DNA from 2 places in the Burkholderia sp. FERM BP-3421 genome. Region 2 is predicted to be linked to the other one. Evidence: riboswitches for the same ligand, from Rfam matches in the RefSeq annotation. Region 2 holds a riboswitch; the other holds the start of a gene.
The links. Region 2 has a riboswitch for cobalamin ahead of Bsp3421_RS21640 (CbtB domain-containing protein). Riboswitches for the same ligand answer to the same signal wherever they lie in the genome.

Region 1 (8,653 bases), 870 kb from region 2:
TGGACTCCTTGAACGGAAGCGCGCACGCGATACGCGCAAAAACGCGGTACGAGGCCGCGCCTGATGAGGATCGTAACCGGCGGCTTGCCGGCTGAGCGACCGTTAGGCCAATGAAAGGCGCGCCGAGTTCCGCTGCGCGGCCGGCCGGGCCGGCCGATTTGACTTTCCTTGAAGCGGGCCGCGGCGCGACCTCACTTCATCAGCTTCTGCGTGATGAAGCGCCATTCGGCGGGCGTGACGGGCGTGATCGAGAGGCGGTTGCCTTTCGCGAGCACGCGCATGTCGGCAAGGGCGTCGTGCTCGCGCAACGCGGCGAGCGGCACGAGCGGCGACTTGCGCACGAACTTCACGTCGACCAGCATCCAGCGCGGTGTTTCGCGCGTGGATTTCGGATCGTGATAGGGGCTCTTCGGATCGAACTGCGTGGGATCGGGATAGGGCGTCGAACAGACCTCGGCGAGGCCGGCGATGCCGGGCTCGGGGCAGCTCGAGTGATAGAACAGCACGCCGTCGCCGATGTGCATCGTGTCGCGCATGAAGTTGCGCGCCTGATAGTTGCGCACGCCGGTCCACGGCAGCGTGCGCTGCGGCGCGTTCGCGAGATCGTCGATGCTCGCTTCGTCCGGTTCGGACTTCATCAGCCAGTGGTGCATGGATCGTGATCGACGCAGGAAAAAGGCTGCCGCAAAAGGAAACGGCATCGGGAATCGCCCGATGCCGTTGAAAAGGCCCCCGCCTTGGCCGCTAGGCCGGCATCCTGAACCTGGGGTTCAGAATTGGTCGCAGTTAGCAGCACATCGGGTACATCAGACAGAGTGACGCGCGCGCCCGTGCTACAAATTTCCGCAACCGTGCACATGGCATTGGTTCAAGGAATATATGACCTTGGCGAACCAGGCAGGGAAGCTGACTAATCGTGCGGATCGTGTTTGGATTCAGTGGCTTGCGCGATGCTCATCACGCTGGACATCAAGCACCACGAGAACCCGTGCGACCCGCTTACTGCGCTTCGTGCTGTGCGAGCACTGCACCAAGCTGTTCATTCATTTGATGCATTGTACGCCGGATTTCCTCCGCGGGAAATGCTTCTCCGTGCCGCACGCTCTGTTGCAGCCTCAAAAGCTCCGACGCGAGCGACAGCGCGGCCATCACGGCGATGCGATCCGTGCCGCGCACGGAGCTGTTCGAGCGGATCTTCGACATCTCCGCATCGACGCGCGCGACCGCCTCGAGCAACGCGGCTTCGGTGTCGGCGGAGCAGGCGAGCCGATACGCCTGACCGAGGATCGATACTTCGATCTGCTTGGTGCTCATGCATGTTCTCCGTGGCTGGCCGGGCCGCCCTCGCGCGCATCATCGCGCGGGTCGAGCAGGTCGAGCTGGTTTTCCGCGTCCGGCGCGTTCTTCGCGCGCGGCAGCTTCTCGAGAATCGCATTGAGCTTCACCTGGGCATCGTCGATCTTCGCCGACAGCGCGTCGCGCTCCGCCGCAAGGGCGTCGCGTTCCTCGCGCAGTTGCGAGAGTTCCGTGCGGGTCGCTTCCGCTTCCGTGCGCAATTGCGCGAGCTGCTCTTCGAGCGCGAGCCGCTCCGTGTGATGACGCTTGTTCAGCGCGATCAAACGGCCAATATTTTGAGATAGAGTTTCGAGTTCGTTGAGCATCTGCTGCGTCCTCTAAAGACCCAGCATTTTAGCGCGGATTATCGTCCAACCCGAGATCCGGATCGTATCGAGACGTAACGTTCATGCGTGTTGATGCGAATTTTGCGACAAATCTGGGTCAAATCCCGCGAGCTGGGGGGCGCGCGCGGCGCGCGGGAGGCTTTCTTGACGGCCGGCACCCGCGCTCCTACACTGGCGCCGCTTTGGTGCTCGCGTGCACGCGCACGCGGTTAAACGGGAAGCAGGGCGCACGGTCCGCCAGGACCGGCCAACCTGCGCTGCCCCCGCAACGGTAAGCGGCGCATCGCGTGCGATGCCAGCTGTCCCCACAAGCGCGGCGTTTGCCGCGCGGCCACTGCGCGATGCGCGCGGGAAGGCGGGGCGGTGACGCCGCCAGCCCGGATACCGGCCAGGGCGGGAGGGCGGACGCGCGATGCGCGCCGTCCTCGTGAGGCGGAACCTGCGGGGAGGCGGGGGCCGCACCGTTCAACAGGATTCATCGATGCGAACCCAGATCGCCCGCGCCGCGCTCGTCGCGTGTTCCGGGCTGCCGTGCGCCGCCGTCGCGCAGAGCACGCCGCCTGCTTCTTCCCCGCCGCCTTCGTCCGCCGCCGCGCCGACCCAGCTCGAGCCGATCGTCGTGACCGCGCAGCGTGCCCCGCAAGCGCTCGCGGACGCGCTGCCGCAAACCACTCTGTTTACCCGCGCGGACATCGAGAACAGCAATGCGACCGATCTGCCCGGCCTGCTCGCGCTCGCGCCCGGCGCGCAGATCGTGCGCAACGGCGGGCCCGGCGCGACCGCGAGCCTGTTCCTGCGCGGCGCGCAGTCGACTCAGTCGCTGGTGTTGATCGACGGCGTGCGGGTCGATTCGGCGAGCCTCGGCCAGGCGCAGATCGCGCAGCTGCCGCTCGACCAGATCGAGCGGGTCGAGATCGTCAACGGCAACGTGTCGTCGCTGTACGGCTCGGGCGCGATCGGCGGCGTCGTGCAGGTGTTCACGAAGGACGGCGGCGATCATCCGCCGCGCTTCAACTTCTCGGTCGGCTATGGCAGCTATCACACGCAGAGCCAGACCGCGGGCGTGTCGGGCCGGCTCGACGCGGCGGGCGACACGACCTTCAGCGTGTCGCTGTCGCGCGACAAGACCGACGGCTTCTCGGCCATCGATCCGGTCCGGCAGCCGCAGGCGAATCCGAATGCGAACGGCTATCTCGACGAAAGCGTGGCCGCGTCGCTCAAGCATCGCTTCAACGCGCGCTGGAGCGCGGGTGTCAGCTACTTCCAGAGCAACGGCGACACCAGCTTCGACAATGCCTACGGGCAGCCGACCGATCTCAACAGCCTGTATACCAAGGTGCAGCAGATCGCCGCGTTCGCGGACGGCAAGCTGACCGACTGGTGGACCACGCATCTGCGCGTCGCGAGCGGCAACGATCGAAGCCAGTCCTGGCTGAACGGCGCCTATACCGATCACTTCAACACCGACAACCGCCAGTACACCTGGCAAAACGATTTCGCGCCGCTGAAGGATCAGCGCATCCAGGCGGGCTATGAGCGGCTCGACCAGGCGTTCGACTCCGACGTGTTCGCCGCGCCGCAGCGTCATGTGAATTCGGGCTGGCTCGGCTACACGGGCCGCTTCGGGAACAGCCAGTTCCAGGCCAACGTGCGGCGCGACCAGTACTCCGATTTCGGCGGCGCCAACAGCTACTATCTCGGCTATGGGCTCGACGTGACCGAGCACTGGAAGGTCACGGCCAGCTATTCCGATGCATTCCGCGCACCGAGCTTCAACGATCTGTACTACCCGAACGCAGGCAATCCGGCGATCCGCCCCGAGCGCAGCCACTCGGTCGAGGCCGCCGTGCAGTACGCGTCGGACGCGCTCGGCGTGGCGCGCGTGACGGTGTTCCAGACGCGCTACACGGACCTGATCGACTACCAGCCGGTCGCGAACAGCTATTACTATCAGGCCGTGAACATCGGCCGGGCCAAGGTGCAGGGTGTCGAGGGCTCGTGGCAGGGCCATGTCGGCAAGACCGAGGTGCGGGTCGCGGCGACCGTGCAGAACCCGGTCGACGAGACGGCCGGCCAGGACCTGAACCGGCGCGCGCGCCGCTTCGCATCGTTCGCGCTGAACCGCGCGTTCGGCGGCTGGCGCGTCGGCGGCGAATGGCTCGTCAGCGGCGCGCGCAACGACACCGGCAATCCGCTCGGCGGCTACGGGGTCGTCAACCTGTCCGCGCGCTACAACATCACGAAGGCGTGGTACGTGAGCGCGCGCATCGACAACCTGCTCGACAAGGATTACGAACTTGCCTATGCGTACAACACGCCGCGCCGCGGCGCCTACGTCACGATCGGCTGGCAGCAGCCGTGACGCACGCGGCGGGGCGCGCGGATGAACGCGCGCCGCGCGGCCCTGATCTGGGCCGGGGCCGCGGGCGTCGCGGCCGCCGTGTTCGTCGCGTCGCTGACGTGCGGCAGCCTGCCCGTCTCGCCCGGACAGGCGCTGGCCGCGCTCGCGCCGCATGGGGGCGGTGACGCGACGCCGCTCGCGGTCGAGGTCGTGCGCACGCTGCGCCTGCCGCGGGCGCTCGCGGGCTTCAGCTGCGGCGCGCTGCTCGCGCTCGCGGGCGCGCTGTTGCAGGTGCTGCTGCGCAATCCGCTCGCCGAACCTTACGTGCTCGGCGTATCGGGCGGCGCGGCGGGCTTCGCGCTCGTCGCGATGATCGCGGGCGGCGCGTGGTGGATGGTCGACGCCGCGTCGTTCCTCGGCGCGCTCGCGTCGATCGCCGTGCTGCTCGGTCTCGGGCGTCGCGCGCTGTGGCGCGGCGACGTTCGCGACGCATCGCCGCGTCTGCTGCTCACGGGCGTGGTGATCGCGGCGGGGTGGGGCGCGCTGATCACGCTGCTGCTGTCGATCGCGCCGGACAACCGGCTGCGCGGCATCCTGTTCTGGCTGTCGGGCGACCTGAGCGGCGCGGCCGCGCCCTGGTTCGCGCTCGCGGCGCTCGCGGCGGCCTTGCTCGCCGCGCTGCCGGTCGCGCCGCAGCTCAACGCGCTGCTGCGCGGCGACGCCGTGGCGGCGGCGCTCGGCGTGCCGGTCGCGCGGCTGCGGCTGCGCATCTACCTGATCGCCTCGCTGGCCGCCGCGGCCGCGGTGACCACGGCCGGCACGATCGGCTTCGTCGGCCTCGTGGTGCCGCACGCGCTGCGGCTCGCATTCGGCAACGACCAGCGCATGCTGCTGCCCGCCGCCGCGCTCGCGGGCGGTGGCGGCGTGATGGCGGCCGACCTGCTCGCGCGCACGGCGATCGCGCCCGCGCAATTGCCGGTCGGCGTGATGACGGCGTTGATCGGCGTGCCGGTGTTCCTGTGGATGCTGCTGAGGCGGGCGCGATGAGCGCGCCGCGCCTGCTTCCGGATGCCGTCGCGGCGCGCTGCGATGCGCGGCGGCTCGCACTGCAAGCGGGTGGCCGCCTGCTGCTCGACGATTTCACGCAAGGCTTCGGCCCGGGCGAGCTGTGGTGCATCGCCGGCCCGAACGGCGCGGGCAAGACAACGCTGATCTCGACGCTCGCCGGACTCGCGCCGCCCGCGCGCGGGCAGGTCGAACTCGACGGCGTGCCGCTCGCCGCATGGTCGCCCGCGCCGCTCGCGCGGCGGCGCGCGCTGATGGCGCAGAGCGTGCACGACGCGTTCAGCGCGAGCGTGTTCGACACCGTGCTGCTCAACCGCTTGCCGCATCTGTCCGGCTGGGGCTGGGAGCGTCCCGAGGATCGCGCGGCCGCGCAGGCCGCGCTCGACGCGCTCGGGCTCGCGGCGTTCGCCGCGCGCGACGTGCTGTCGCTGTCGGGCGGCGAGCGCCAGCGCGTCGCGCTGGCCGGCGCGCTGTGCCAGGACGCGCCGCTGCTGTTGCTCGACGAACCGCTCGCGCATCTCGACCTCCATCACCAGATCGATTGTCTCGCCGCGCTGGCCGACTGGCTGCGCGGCGGCGCGCGCACCGTGATCTTCTCGTGCCACGACCTGAACCTCGCGCGCCGTTTCGCGACCCACGCGCTGCTGCTCGACGGGCGCGGCGGCGCGCAGGCCGGCCCCGCGCGCGAGGTGCTGAGCGCCGAGCGCGCGAGCCGGGCGTTCGGCTATCCGCTCGTGTTGATCGAGCGCGACGGCCGCGAAGCGCTGGTGCCGGTGTGGCCGGCGCAGACGGCGCGATGATGTCGGGCCGCCCGTACGTGTTCGCGTCCGGGGGCCGCCCGGCGCCCCCGGCGTTGTTTCCGATCCCGTTTCCGTTTCCGTTTCCGATTTCGACTCAGGCGAACCCATGACCTCGACTTTTTCCGTGCCCCGGATCGATCCGCTCGACGCAGCGGCGCGTGCACCGCTGCAGCACCTGCTCGATCACAAGACGAAGCCGCCCGGCAGCCTCGGTCGGCTCGAAGCGCTCGCACTGCAACTGGCGCGGATCCAGCAGTGCGATGCACCGCGCGTCGAGCGGCCGGTGATGATCGTGTTCGCGGCCGATCACGGCATCGCGGCGGAGGGCGTGAGCCCGTATCCGCAGGCCGTGACCGCGCAGATGGTCGCGAACTTCCTGGCGGGCGGCGCGGCGATCAATGCGTTCTCGGGCGTCGCAGGCTGCGCGCTCGAAATCGTCAACGCGGGCGTCGCGACGCCGCTGCCCGCGCACGCGTCGTTGCTCGACCTGCCGATCGCCGCCGGCACGCGCAACTTCGCGCACGAACCGGCGATGTCGCGCGCCGAGTGCGAGGCGGCGCTCGCGGCGGGCGCGGCGCGGGTGCGCCACCACGCGGCGCTCGGCACCAACGTGATCGGCTTCGGCGAGATGGGCATCGCGAACACGTCGGCGGCCGCGTGCGTGATGAGCCGCCTGCTCGACCTGCCGCTCGACGCGTGCGTCGGGCGCGGCACCGGCCTCGACGACGCGGGGCTCGCGCACAAGCGCGCGGTGCTGTCGGGCGCGCTCGCGCGCCACCCGGATGCGCGCGCGCCGCTCGACGTGCTGGCCGCCTTCGGCGGTTTCGAGATCGCCATGATGACGGGCGCATTTCTCGCGGCGGCGGCCGCGCGCATGACAGTGCTCGTCGACGGCTTCATCGCGACCTCGGCGCTGCTGGTCGCCGATGCGCTCGCGCCGGCGCTGCGCGAGTATTGCGTGTTCTCGCACGCGTCGGACGAGCGCGGGCATCGCCGCATGCTCGCTCATTTCGGCGCGGAGCCGCTGCTCGCGCTCGACCTGCGGCTCGGCGAGGGCACGGGCGCCGCGCTCGCGCTGCCGCTCGTGCGGGCCGCCGCCGCGTTCCTCGTCGAGATGGCGAGCTTCGATGCGGCCGGCGTCGCGAACCGTGACGCCTGAGCGCGCCGTGGGCCTGCGCGCGGAGCTGCGCTATGCGTTCGTCGCGCTTGGGTACTTCACGCGCGTGCCGGTGCCGCGCTGGGTCGGCTACGAAGCGGACGACCTGAATCGCGCGGCGCGCTATTTCCCGCTGGTCGGCGTGGGCGTCGGCGCGGTCGCGGCCGGCGTGTACCTGCTGGCCGCGCGACTGTGGCCGGCCGGCGTGGCGGTGCTGCTGTCGATCGCGGCCACGCTGCTGTTGACGGGCGCGTTCCATGAGGACGGCCTCGCGGACAGCTGCGACGGCTTCGGCGGCGGGTATCGGCGCGAGGACGTGCTGCGCATCATGCACGACTCGCGGATCGGCACCTTCGGCGCGGCGGCGCTCGTGATCGCGCTTGCGCTGAAGTGGCAGGCGCTGGTCGCGCTGCCGCCCACGCATGTCGCGTGGACGATGCTCGCCGCGCATGCGGCGAGCCGCGTGGGCGCGGTGAGCCTCCTGGTCACGCTCGACTACGTGCGCGGCGAGGGCAAGGCGAAGCCGGTCGCGCAGCGGATGTCCGCGCGGGCGTTCGGCTTCGCCGCGCTGGGCGGGCTGCCGTGGCTGCTGTGGCCGGACTGGCGCATGGGGCTGGTCGCGCTTGGCGTGCTCGCCGGATTGCGCGTGCTGCTCGCGCGTTACTTCGTCGCGCGGATCGGCGGTTATACCGGCGATTGCCTCGGCTTCGCGCAGCAGCTGTTCGAACTGGCGATCTATCTGGTGGCGCTCGGATGGATCTCGTCCTGATCCGTCATCCGGCCGTCGCGGTGGACCCGGGCGTGTGCTACGGGCGCAGCGACGTACCGCTCGCGGTCGACCCGGACGAGGCGGCCCGTGCGTTGATGCGTGCGTTCGACGCGCGCGGCATTCCGGTTCCCGATGCGCTCGTCACGAGCCCGCTGTCGCGCTGCGCCGGGTTCGCGGCGGCGCTCGCGCGCGGCTGGCGAGCATCGTTGCGGAGCGAGCCGCGGCTGCGCGAGATCGACTTCGGCGCGTGGGAGATGCTGCGTTGGGATGAGATCGGCCGTGAGGCGATCGAACGCTGGAGCGCGGACTTGTGGGGCGCGCGCGAGCATGGCGGCGAGAGCGTCGCGCAGTTCGTCGCGCGGATCGCGCCCATGCTGCCGGCGTCGAATGCGTCGAATGCGTCGAATGCGTCGAATGCGACGAATGCGACGAATGCGACGAATGCGACGAATGCGACGAATGCGACGAATGCGACGAATGCGACGAATGCGACGAATGCGACGAATGCGACGAATGCGACGAATGCGACGAACGCGACGAACGCGACGAACGCGACGAACGCGACGAACGCGACGAACGCGACGAACGCGACGAACGCGACGAACGCGACGAACGCGACGAACGCGACGAACGCGACGAACGCGACGAACGCGACGAACGCGACCAACACGACCAACACGACCAACACGACCAACACGACCAACACGACCAACACGACCAACACGACCAACACGACCAACGAAATGCGCGGCTACGTCACGCATGCAGGCGTGGTGCGCGCGCTCGCGGCTCGGGCGCTCGACCTGCCGCTCGACGGTCTGTTGCAACGGCCGGTCGCGT
Region 2 (8,653 bases):
GGCGTCACGATCGTATCGTTGTCCGAGTAGATCGACGCGATCCGCGGCGCGCGCCGGATCACCTCGGCGTGATCGAGCGGCGCGTCGGTGAACGCACGCAGCGTCGGCAGCGTCGACAGGGGCCGGTCGAAGCCGGACACGAGCAGCAGGCCGCCGATGCGGGTGCCGGCCGGCAGCGTCAGCAGGTGCCGGAGCACGCTGATGCAGCCGAGGCTGTGGCCGACCAGCAGGGTATTCGCGTCGGCCGCCGGCACGATCGCGCGCAGCGTCTCGGCCCATGCGCGCGGCGTCGGTTCATCGGGAGCGGGCATGGCCGGCACGTCGACGCGCGCGCCTTCCGCGCGCAAGGTCTCGGCGAGCCAGGGAAACCAGTTGGCGGCGGGCGATGCGGTGTAGCCGTGCACGATCAAGACGTGCTTGCCGGCGAAACGCGGAGCGGAAGTCATGAGGTCCCGGGTGTCGAGGCGCGGCGCGCGGGGCGAAGGAAAGCCGTGGCGCGTCATTCTAGGCCTTGCGCGCCGGGACTGCACGAGCGCCGCGCGCCTCCCGGCCTCAATGCGCGCCGGCGGCCGGGCGCGGCGTCGCACCCGGGTCGCTGGTCTGCAGCCCGCGCTTTCTGAGCACGATCGAGACGACGAACCACATCTGGTTGTTCACCTGCTGCGACAGGTCGGCGATGTAGCCGGCCGTCTTGCCGTCCCAGGTCGCGCGGTAGTAGCGCTGCATCACGGGGTCCTCCAGCATCGCGATCAGGTGCCGCAGCTCGTCGTCCGACAGCTTCGCGTTCCGGATCATGCGGCGCGTGAGCAGCGCCTGTTCGCCGTACCCGGAGCGGATCTTGTTGGCGATGATCTCGTTGACGTCGGCCTGGACGCCTTTCCAGGCATCGGGCGACACGTTCGGGTTGAACTTGCGCGTCGCGTTCAGCAGGTAGCCGGCCGTCGCCTTTTCGAGCGAGGCGGGGTCGCCGTGTTCGTTCAGGACGATGATCCGCTGGATCAGCGCTTCGTTGTTCGGGGCTGCGTTCGTGTCCGGGGACGGCGCGGCCGGGGTCCGGGCGCAGGCGAGCAGCAGGAGGGAGGCGGCCAGCGCACGCCGTGCGCGTGAAAAGCGAGGGTTTATGTTCATTCTGTTTTGAAATAGGTCTGCTTTGATTATATCGAGTCGACTCCCGGGGCCTGCCGGGCGGGGTCGATCGAGGCCGGCGCGGCCCATGGGCGCGAGGCGGCCGGCGTGCAGACCAACGGAGAAAGCATCATGAATACGTCGGCCGACGAACCGTTGTCGAACCGTTCCATCGAGGCCTGGCAATTCAGGCTGCACTGCGCCGTGATTCCGTTCGTGATTCTGGCGATGGTCGCGGGGCCGCTCTATCTGGGCTATCTCGTGACGTGGAGCAGCCATGCGGACTCCAAGTTCATCGGGTTCGTCCTGGACAACTACCTGGTGTTCTTCGTGTTGCCGTATGTCGGGCTGTTCGCCTACTTCATCGTCACGACCCTGCGGATGAGCAACGGGCCGGTTGGTGTTTGAACTCGGGACGTTCATCCGGATCAAGGGCGCGGCGGGCCCGATCCTGTTCTGGATCATCACGTTCGTCGCGATCAGCGCGACGAACAAGGCGTGCTGGAAGGGCTGGCGTTGAGCGCGCGGCGCGCATGAATGAAAACGGCCACCGGAGTGGCCGTGGCGCCCGCCGGACCGGCGGGAGCGGGGCGGAGGCGGGAAGGGGCGGGGGCGGCGCGGCCGCGCCGCTACGTGCGCCGTCCCGCCGGCACGCCGCGTTCGGCCAGCGCGCCGAACACGAGGCCGATCGTCGTCCACATGATCACCTGCATGCCGATCGCGGCGACCCGGAACTGCCACAGCACGGTCGCAGGGAACGCGTCGGGCACTTCGTTGATCGCGGGCAGCGCGTGCTGCACGGCCGCGATGATCGCGACGAACACGAGCCCCGCCGCGAGCGACGCGTTCCACGCGCCGAGCCGCGCGGACAACCGGCCGCGCACCTTGAGCGAGAACACCAGCGTCACGATCGAGATCGCGATCATCAGGAAGAACAGCCCGGTTCGATAGCCGATCGTCTCCGGATCGCCCACCGAGGGGGGATTGGCGGGGTACTTGAGATTGGGGACGATCACCAGCGCGATGAACGCCGCGAGCGCGAGCCACGCGGACAGCGGCCGCGCGGCGAGCCGCCCGACCCGGCCGTACGCATAGGCGAAGGTCAGCGCGAACAGGCCGCCGAATGCCGCGCCGTAGGTCACGACGCCCGTGAGCAGGCCGAGCCCGGCCTGGGTCCCGCGGCTGACGAGCTCCGGTTCCGGGGCCTCGCCCTTGGCCGCATCGAGCTTTTCCTCGAAGGCGATCGCCTGCGCGACCTGGGGTTCGCCGACGACCCGCGCGAACGCGAACGTGAGAAGACCGGCGGCGATGCCTGCGAGCATCCCGCGGACCAGCAGTTTTCCGACCATCCGTGCCTCCGCGTCAGTGGCAGGGGAAGCCGAGCAGGTGCCGGCCGTCGTGCACGAACTCATGCACGTACATGCCGGGAACGAGCGAGGTCGCGCCTTGTTCCGCGCCGACGAAGTAGAGCGCGAGCAGCAGGAGCAGGCCGGCGAACAGGGCCCAGGGCAACAGTTCGCCAAGGGGAATCGGCGCCGGGGCGGCAACCGGGTTGAGGGCAGCTTCGTGCATGGTGGGATCTCCGGGGGAATCGCGCCCCGTCAAGGGTGGTGAGGAAAGGCAAGGAACGCAGGTCTGGCTTCCGGGATCAGGGATCGCCGGTTACAGTGGCGCGACCGCGCCGGATTCGCACCGGCTTCCGCGTTCGTATTCGGAGGGCATTGTACGCGTGATTTTTTTGCCGGAGCAATCGGAGGGCGAGCCGCATCGGGCGGCCGACGCCGACCTCGTCGTGTATCTCGTCGCGCATGCGGCGACCCGCGCGATGCGGAGCGGCGCGTTCCCCGACGACGATCCGCTCGATGCGCGCGGTCTCGCCGAGGCGGCCGCGCTGCGCGCGCGCTGGACGCCGCCCGCCGGCGCGCGCGCGTGCAGCAGCCCGGCGCGCTGCGCGCGGCAGACCGCCGAGGCGCTCGGCCTGCCTGCCGCGCCCGAGGCGGGGCTGGCGGATCTCGACTACGGCCGCTGGCGCGGCGTGCCGCTCGCGCGCCTCGCGCAGACGGCCCCGGATGCGCTGCGGGCCTGGTTGGCGGATCCGCGCGCGCATCCGCACGGCGGCGAAGCGTTCGCGGATGCGCGGCGGCGGGTGGGCGGCTGGCTCGACGGCTTGCCGGCGGGCGGTCGGATCGTCGCCGTCACCCATCCGGCGCTGGTGCGCGCCGCGCTCGCGCATGCGCTGGGTACGTCGCCCGATGCGCCGTTCGGTCCGGAGGTCGCGCCGCTGGCCGTGACGGTGCTGGTGCGCGCCGGGCCGGGCTGGATGCGTCGTGAAGCAGCCGAAGGGTGAGCCGCGCCGCGCAGCCCGCGATGCGTGATGCGTGATGCGTGATGCGTGATGCGTGATGCGTGATGCGTGATGCGCGCCGTGGGTTATCGCCCCGGCCGGTCCCAACGCTTGATTCGCGTGCGCGGTCTTGATACGATCGCCGCACTTTGTCGTCACGCGCAACGCCCTCCCGGTCCGCCGGGAGGGCGTTTCTTTTTGGCTTTCCCCCACCGAAAAGGAATTGCGCGACATGAATCCCGTCTCTTCTCTCTCCCGCGCCGCCCATCCGGACGAAGGCCTCGGCCACCGCCGGCACGGCGACGGCCCCGTGCGCGTGCTGATGCTGCACGACTGGCTCGGCGACCACACGAACTACGACGCCATCCTCCCGTATCTCGACGGCGACGCGTTCACCTATGTGTTCGCCGACCTGCGCGGATACGGCCGCTCGTTCCACCTGACGGGCGCGTATACGCTCGACGAGGTGAGCGCCGACTGCCTCGCGCTCGCCGACCGGCTCGGCTGGACGGGCTTCCACGTGATCGGCCATTCGATGACCGGGATGGTGACGCAGCGGCTCGCGGCCGTCGCGCCCGGGCGGATCCTGGGCGCGGTGGCGGTGTGCCCGGTGTCCGCCGCGGGGCAGGGGCTCGACGCCGAGGCGCGGGCGTTCTTCGAGCAGGTCGCGACGGACGACGCCGCCTTGCGCCGGCTGCTCCGTCATGTCGCGGGCGGCTTGTCGCCGGGCTGGATCGAGGCCAAGCTGCGGCAGCGCCGCGCGGCGGTCTCGCCGGCCTGCCGGCCCGGCTATCTCGCGATGCTGAACGGGCCCGGGTTCGTCGACCAGGTGCGCGGGCTCGCCACGCGCTTTCTCGTGATGGTCGGCGACCACGATCCCGGGCTCGACGCGGCGGCGATGCGGCGCAGCTTCCTCGCGTGGCACCCGAATGCGCGCCTCGCGGTCGTGCCGAACTGCGGGCACTACCCGATGCAGGAGTGCCCGCCGTACTTCGTCACGCTGATCGAGGCGTTCCTGCGCGGGGATCCCGCCTGAGCCCGCGCCGCGCATGAAAAAACGCGGCGCGTCCCCATCGGGCACGCGCCGCGTTCTGCTTGCCGGACGACCGGTCCCGCCCGGCTCAGCCGGCCGTGCCGTTCGCCGCGACGGGCGTCGCGAGCGCCGCATGCGCGGTGCCGAAGGTCTCGCTGACGATGCTGCCGTTGTCGAGCTTCAGCACGCGGTCCGCGATCGGGAAATAGCGGTCGTCGTGGCTGATCACGATCACGGTCTTGCCGCGCGCGCGCAGCTCGGGCAGCAGCTGCTCGTAGAACACCGCCTTGAATTGCGGATCCTGGTCCGCCGCCCATTCGTCGAACAGGTACAGCGGGCGATCCTCCAGGTACGCGACCACGAGCGCGAGGCGCTTGCGCTGGCCGGTCGACAGCGCGCGCGTCGAGAACGCGCCGTCCACCACCTGCACCTTGTGATCGAGCGCGAGCTTCGCGACGAGCGCGTTCGCGCGCGCGTCGGCCTGGGCGCGCGACGCGTCGTTCGGATCGACGATCCCGAGCAGCGCGTCGAACAGGTGGAAATCGTTGAACACGGCGGTGAAGCGCTCGCGGTACGCGCCGCGCTCGGCGAACCCGATCGGCTGGCCGTCGATCTCGATCGCGCCGCCTTCGGGCTCGTACAGCCCGGTCAGCACCTTCGCGAGCGTGGTCTTGCCGCTGCCGTTGCCGCCGACGATGAACACCAGTTCGCCCGGCTGCAGCGTCAGGTTGATCGGCCCGACGCGGAACATCCGCTCGTCGCGCTCATGGAAATACGAATGCGTGACGTCGCGCAGCGCGAGCGTGCGGAACGGCGCATGCGACGCCGCTTCGGGCGGCGGCGGCACCACGCGCAGCGCGCCGAACTGGGCCATCAGCTTCTCGATGCGGTCGAGCGAGACGCGCGCCGCGTTGAGGGTGGGCACGTTGTTGAGCAGGCCGTCGAGCGGCAGCAGCATGAACAGGAACACGACCACGTAGCCGGACGCCGCCGGGCCGTCGCCGCGCACGCCCAGCGCCGGCCAGAACGCGGCGACGCCGAGGAACACGTAGAACAGGAACACGATCCAGCCGACCCCGACCGCATACGCGCTGAACGCGCGGCGGCGATGGTCGCGCACCTCGCCGATCGCCGCGCCGAGCTGGCCGTCGATGAACTGCCGCGCGCGGGCCTGGTGCAGCTTCAGCTCCTTGGCGCCCGTGAAGAGCGCGCCGAGATAGCCGAACAGCTTGTCCTGCGAGCGCCCGGCGGCTTCGAGCAGCGCGATCGCGCGCTTGTCGCCGGCGTGATAGCCGAGCGAGCCGACCAGGATCGCCGCGACCGCGAGCAGGCACACCGGCCACGACAGCCAGGCGAGGTAGCCGAGGCAGCCGAACACGATCGAGCCGTGCATCACCAGATTCGGCAGCGCGAAGAACAGCATCGACACATTGGTGGCGTCGTCGGTCAGCACCGACTGCACGGGCGCGGCGCCGATCCGTTCGACGTCCTGCAGCTCGGCCGCGGCCACCCGGCGCGCGACGTGCTCGCGCAGCTGCGCCATGGTGTCCTGCGACAGCCGGGCGAACAGCACGCCGGTGATGATCCGGGTGACGAGCGCGATCACCGCGCACAGGCCGAAGCGCAGCGCGAGCGTCGCGCCGGCCGCGTCGGGCTGGGACAGCGCCTTGCTCAGCGTGGCGACCAGCAGCACGCTCGCGATGCCGTTCAGCACGCAGGCGACGAGCGCGATCGTGAACGCGCCGCGCGAGCGCTTCAGGAGGCCGAGGATGAGCCGGATCGCCGGTCGGGCGGCGCGCCGGTCGGCGGAGGGAGGGTCGAACTGCTCGGTGGCTGATGTCATCGGCAACAGGGGCGAATAGGGCGGATGGGCATGGCGGCCCCATGACACGCAGATGACAGCGGTTTCCGGGGCGCCTCTCGACACTATGACGAACGGGCGCGGCAAATCTTTACCACAGGCCGGGCGCGCAAATGATTGCGCGGTCACGGTAAAGATTTGCGCGCGTGGTTCGTCTCACTTGTGAAGCGGCCCCCAATGCGGGCGGCGACCTGAACGACAGGGCCGGAAACGGCCGGATCCACCGGACTTCACGCCATGACGAGCTTTCCGACTGCGCTGCACCACCGAATTCACGCGCTTGCGCGCCTTGCCCCCGACGCCCCGGCGCTCGCCTCGTTCACCCCCGGCACGGTGCGGCTCACGCGCGGCGAGCTGGACGACCGCGCCGCGCGCCTCGCCGCGCAGCTGACGGCCGCCGGCGTGACGACCGAGGTGCGGGTCGGGGTGTGCGTCGCGCGCTCGTGCGACCTGTTCGTCGCGCTGCTCGCGGTGCTCAAGGCGGGCGGCGTGTTCGTCGCGCTCGATCCGCGCCATCCGGGCGCGCGGCTCGACTGGGTGGCCCGCGACGCGGGCCTCGCGCACGGCATCGTCGACGCCTCGGCGGACGCCGCGATGCGCGCGCGCTTCGCGCGCTGCTTCGAAGTCGCGAGCGTGGCCGAGCCCGATCCGGCCGCGCCGCGCACGCCCGGCGACGCGCCCGTGCACCCGCGCGCGGCCGCCTACATGATCTATACCTCCGGCTCGACCGGCACGCCGAAGGCGGTGGTGGTCGAGCACGGCCCGCTCGCCGCGCACGGCGACGCGCTCGCGGCCTCGCTGCCGATCGGGGCGGACGACCGCGTGCTGCATTTCGCGTCAGTCAATTTCGACGTCGCGATCGAGGCCTGGCTCGTGCCGCTCGCGGTCGGCGGCAGCGTCGTGATCAGCGATCCGCCGCCGTTCGCGCCGCAGACCGCGCACGCGTTCATGGTGCGCGAGGGCGTGACCAACACCACCTTGCCGCCCGCCTATCTGCGCGAATTCGCGGCGGTGTGCGCGCGCGACGGCGTGCCGCCGTCGCTGCGCGTGCTGCTGTTCGGCGGCGAGGCGATGTCGCAGGACAGCTTCGACGAGATCCGCCGGGTGTTTCCCGCGCAGCGGCTCGTCAACGGCTACGGGCCGACCGAGGCGGTGATCTCGCCAATGCTGTGGCCGGTCGATCCGGGCGCGACGCCCGCGCTCGATCCGAGCCAGGGCTATGCGTCGCTGCCGATCGGCTGGCCGATCGGACGCCGCGTCGCGCGCATCGACGGCGGCGCGCCGCAGGGCGCCGACGGCGAATTGCTGCTCGGCGGCGTGTGTCTCGCGCGCGGCTATCACGGCCGGCCCGGGCTGACCGCCGAGCGTTTCCTGCCGGATCCGGGCGGCGAGCCGGGCGAGCGCATCTATCGCACCGGCGATCTCGCGCGCGAACGCGCGGACGGGTCGTTCGACTACCTCGGGCGGATCGACGATCAGGTGCAGGTGCGCGGCGTGCGCGTGGAACCCGGCGAGATCGCCGCATGCCTGCTCGCGCATCCGGCCGTCAGCGACGCCGGCGTGCTCGCCGAGACGGCGGGCGGCCGCACTCAGCTGACCGCCTGCGTGGTGCTGACCGAGCCGCTCGCCGATGCGGCGCTCAAGGCGCACCTGGGCGCGCATCTGCCGGCGGCGTGGCTGCCGCACCGCTTCGCGCGCTTCACGCGGCTGCCGTATACCTTGAACGGCAAGCTCGACCGCGTCGCGCTGCGCGATTCGGTCGCGGCGCTGCCGGCCGTGGCCGACGACGATCATGTCGCGCCCGTCGGCGCGACCGAGACGCGCCTCGCGGCGCTGTGGCAGCGCCTGCTCGACGAGGCCGCGCCGCTCGGCCGCACCGATCGGTTCTTCGCGCGCGGCGGCGATTCGCTCGGCGCGATGCAGTTGCAGGCCGCGATCCGCGCCGAATGGGGCGTCGCGCTGCGGCTCGAGGCGCTGTTCGACGATGCGACGCTGGCCGAACTGGCGGCCGCGATCGAGCAGGGCGAGCCCGATGCCGCCGCGCCCGCGCGCGCGCTGAAGATCGAGGCGGCGAGCGCCGACCTGTCCACGCCGTACCGCGACCGTCCCGCCTCGTTCGCGCAGCAGCGCTTCTGGGTGCTCGCGCGCACCCAGGACGCGGGCGACGCCTATCACGTCGCCGTGCAATGGGACATCGACGGCCTGCTCGATCCCGCCGTGCTGCAACGCGCGCTCGACCATCTGCTCGCGCGCCACGAAGCATGGCGCACGACGCTCGTCGAGGACGACG

Region 1: another riboswitch for cobalamin. It lies ahead of Bsp3421_RS25610 (TonB-dependent receptor domain-containing protein); the one in region 2 lies ahead of Bsp3421_RS21640 (CbtB domain-containing protein).

The regions. Positions count from the first base shown of each region.
Region 1 covers NZ_CP117782.1:2,139,550-2,148,202, reverse strand. Annotated here, with positions in the region: gene Bsp3421_RS25630 (EVE domain-containing protein) at 192-653, opposite strand; RNA gene ssrS (6S RNA) at 726-907, opposite strand; gene Bsp3421_RS25620 (cell division protein ZapA) at 1,000-1,314, opposite strand; gene Bsp3421_RS25615 (ATPase) at 1,311-1,661, opposite strand; cobalamin riboswitch at 1,849-2,089, shown strand; gene Bsp3421_RS25610 (TonB-dependent receptor domain-containing protein) at 2,164-4,044, shown strand; gene Bsp3421_RS25605 (FecCD family ABC transporter permease) at 4,066-5,070, shown strand; gene Bsp3421_RS25600 (ABC transporter ATP-binding protein) at 5,067-5,888, shown strand; gene cobT (nicotinate-nucleotide--dimethylbenzimidazole phosphoribosyltransferase) at 5,995-7,047, shown strand; gene Bsp3421_RS25590 (adenosylcobinamide-GDP ribazoletransferase) at 7,037-7,813, shown strand; partial or broken gene Bsp3421_RS25585 (histidine phosphatase family protein) at 7,798-8,184, shown strand.
Region 2 covers NZ_CP117782.1:1,271,734-1,280,386, reverse strand. Annotated here, with positions in the region: gene Bsp3421_RS21665 (RBBP9/YdeN family alpha/beta hydrolase) at 1-446, opposite strand, end outside; gene Bsp3421_RS21660 (hypothetical protein) at 553-1,128, opposite strand; gene Bsp3421_RS21655 (hypothetical protein) at 1,258-1,533, shown strand; gene Bsp3421_RS21650 (hypothetical protein) at 1,523-1,645, shown strand; gene Bsp3421_RS21645 (CbtA family protein) at 1,755-2,474, opposite strand; gene Bsp3421_RS21640 (CbtB domain-containing protein) at 2,488-2,697, opposite strand; cobalamin riboswitch at 2,737-2,864, opposite strand; gene Bsp3421_RS21635 (histidine phosphatase family protein) at 2,855-3,472, shown strand; gene Bsp3421_RS21630 (alpha/beta fold hydrolase) at 3,702-4,505, shown strand; gene Bsp3421_RS21625 (cyclic peptide export ABC transporter) at 4,591-6,345, opposite strand; gene Bsp3421_RS21620 (non-ribosomal peptide synthetase) at 6,601-8,653, shown strand, end outside.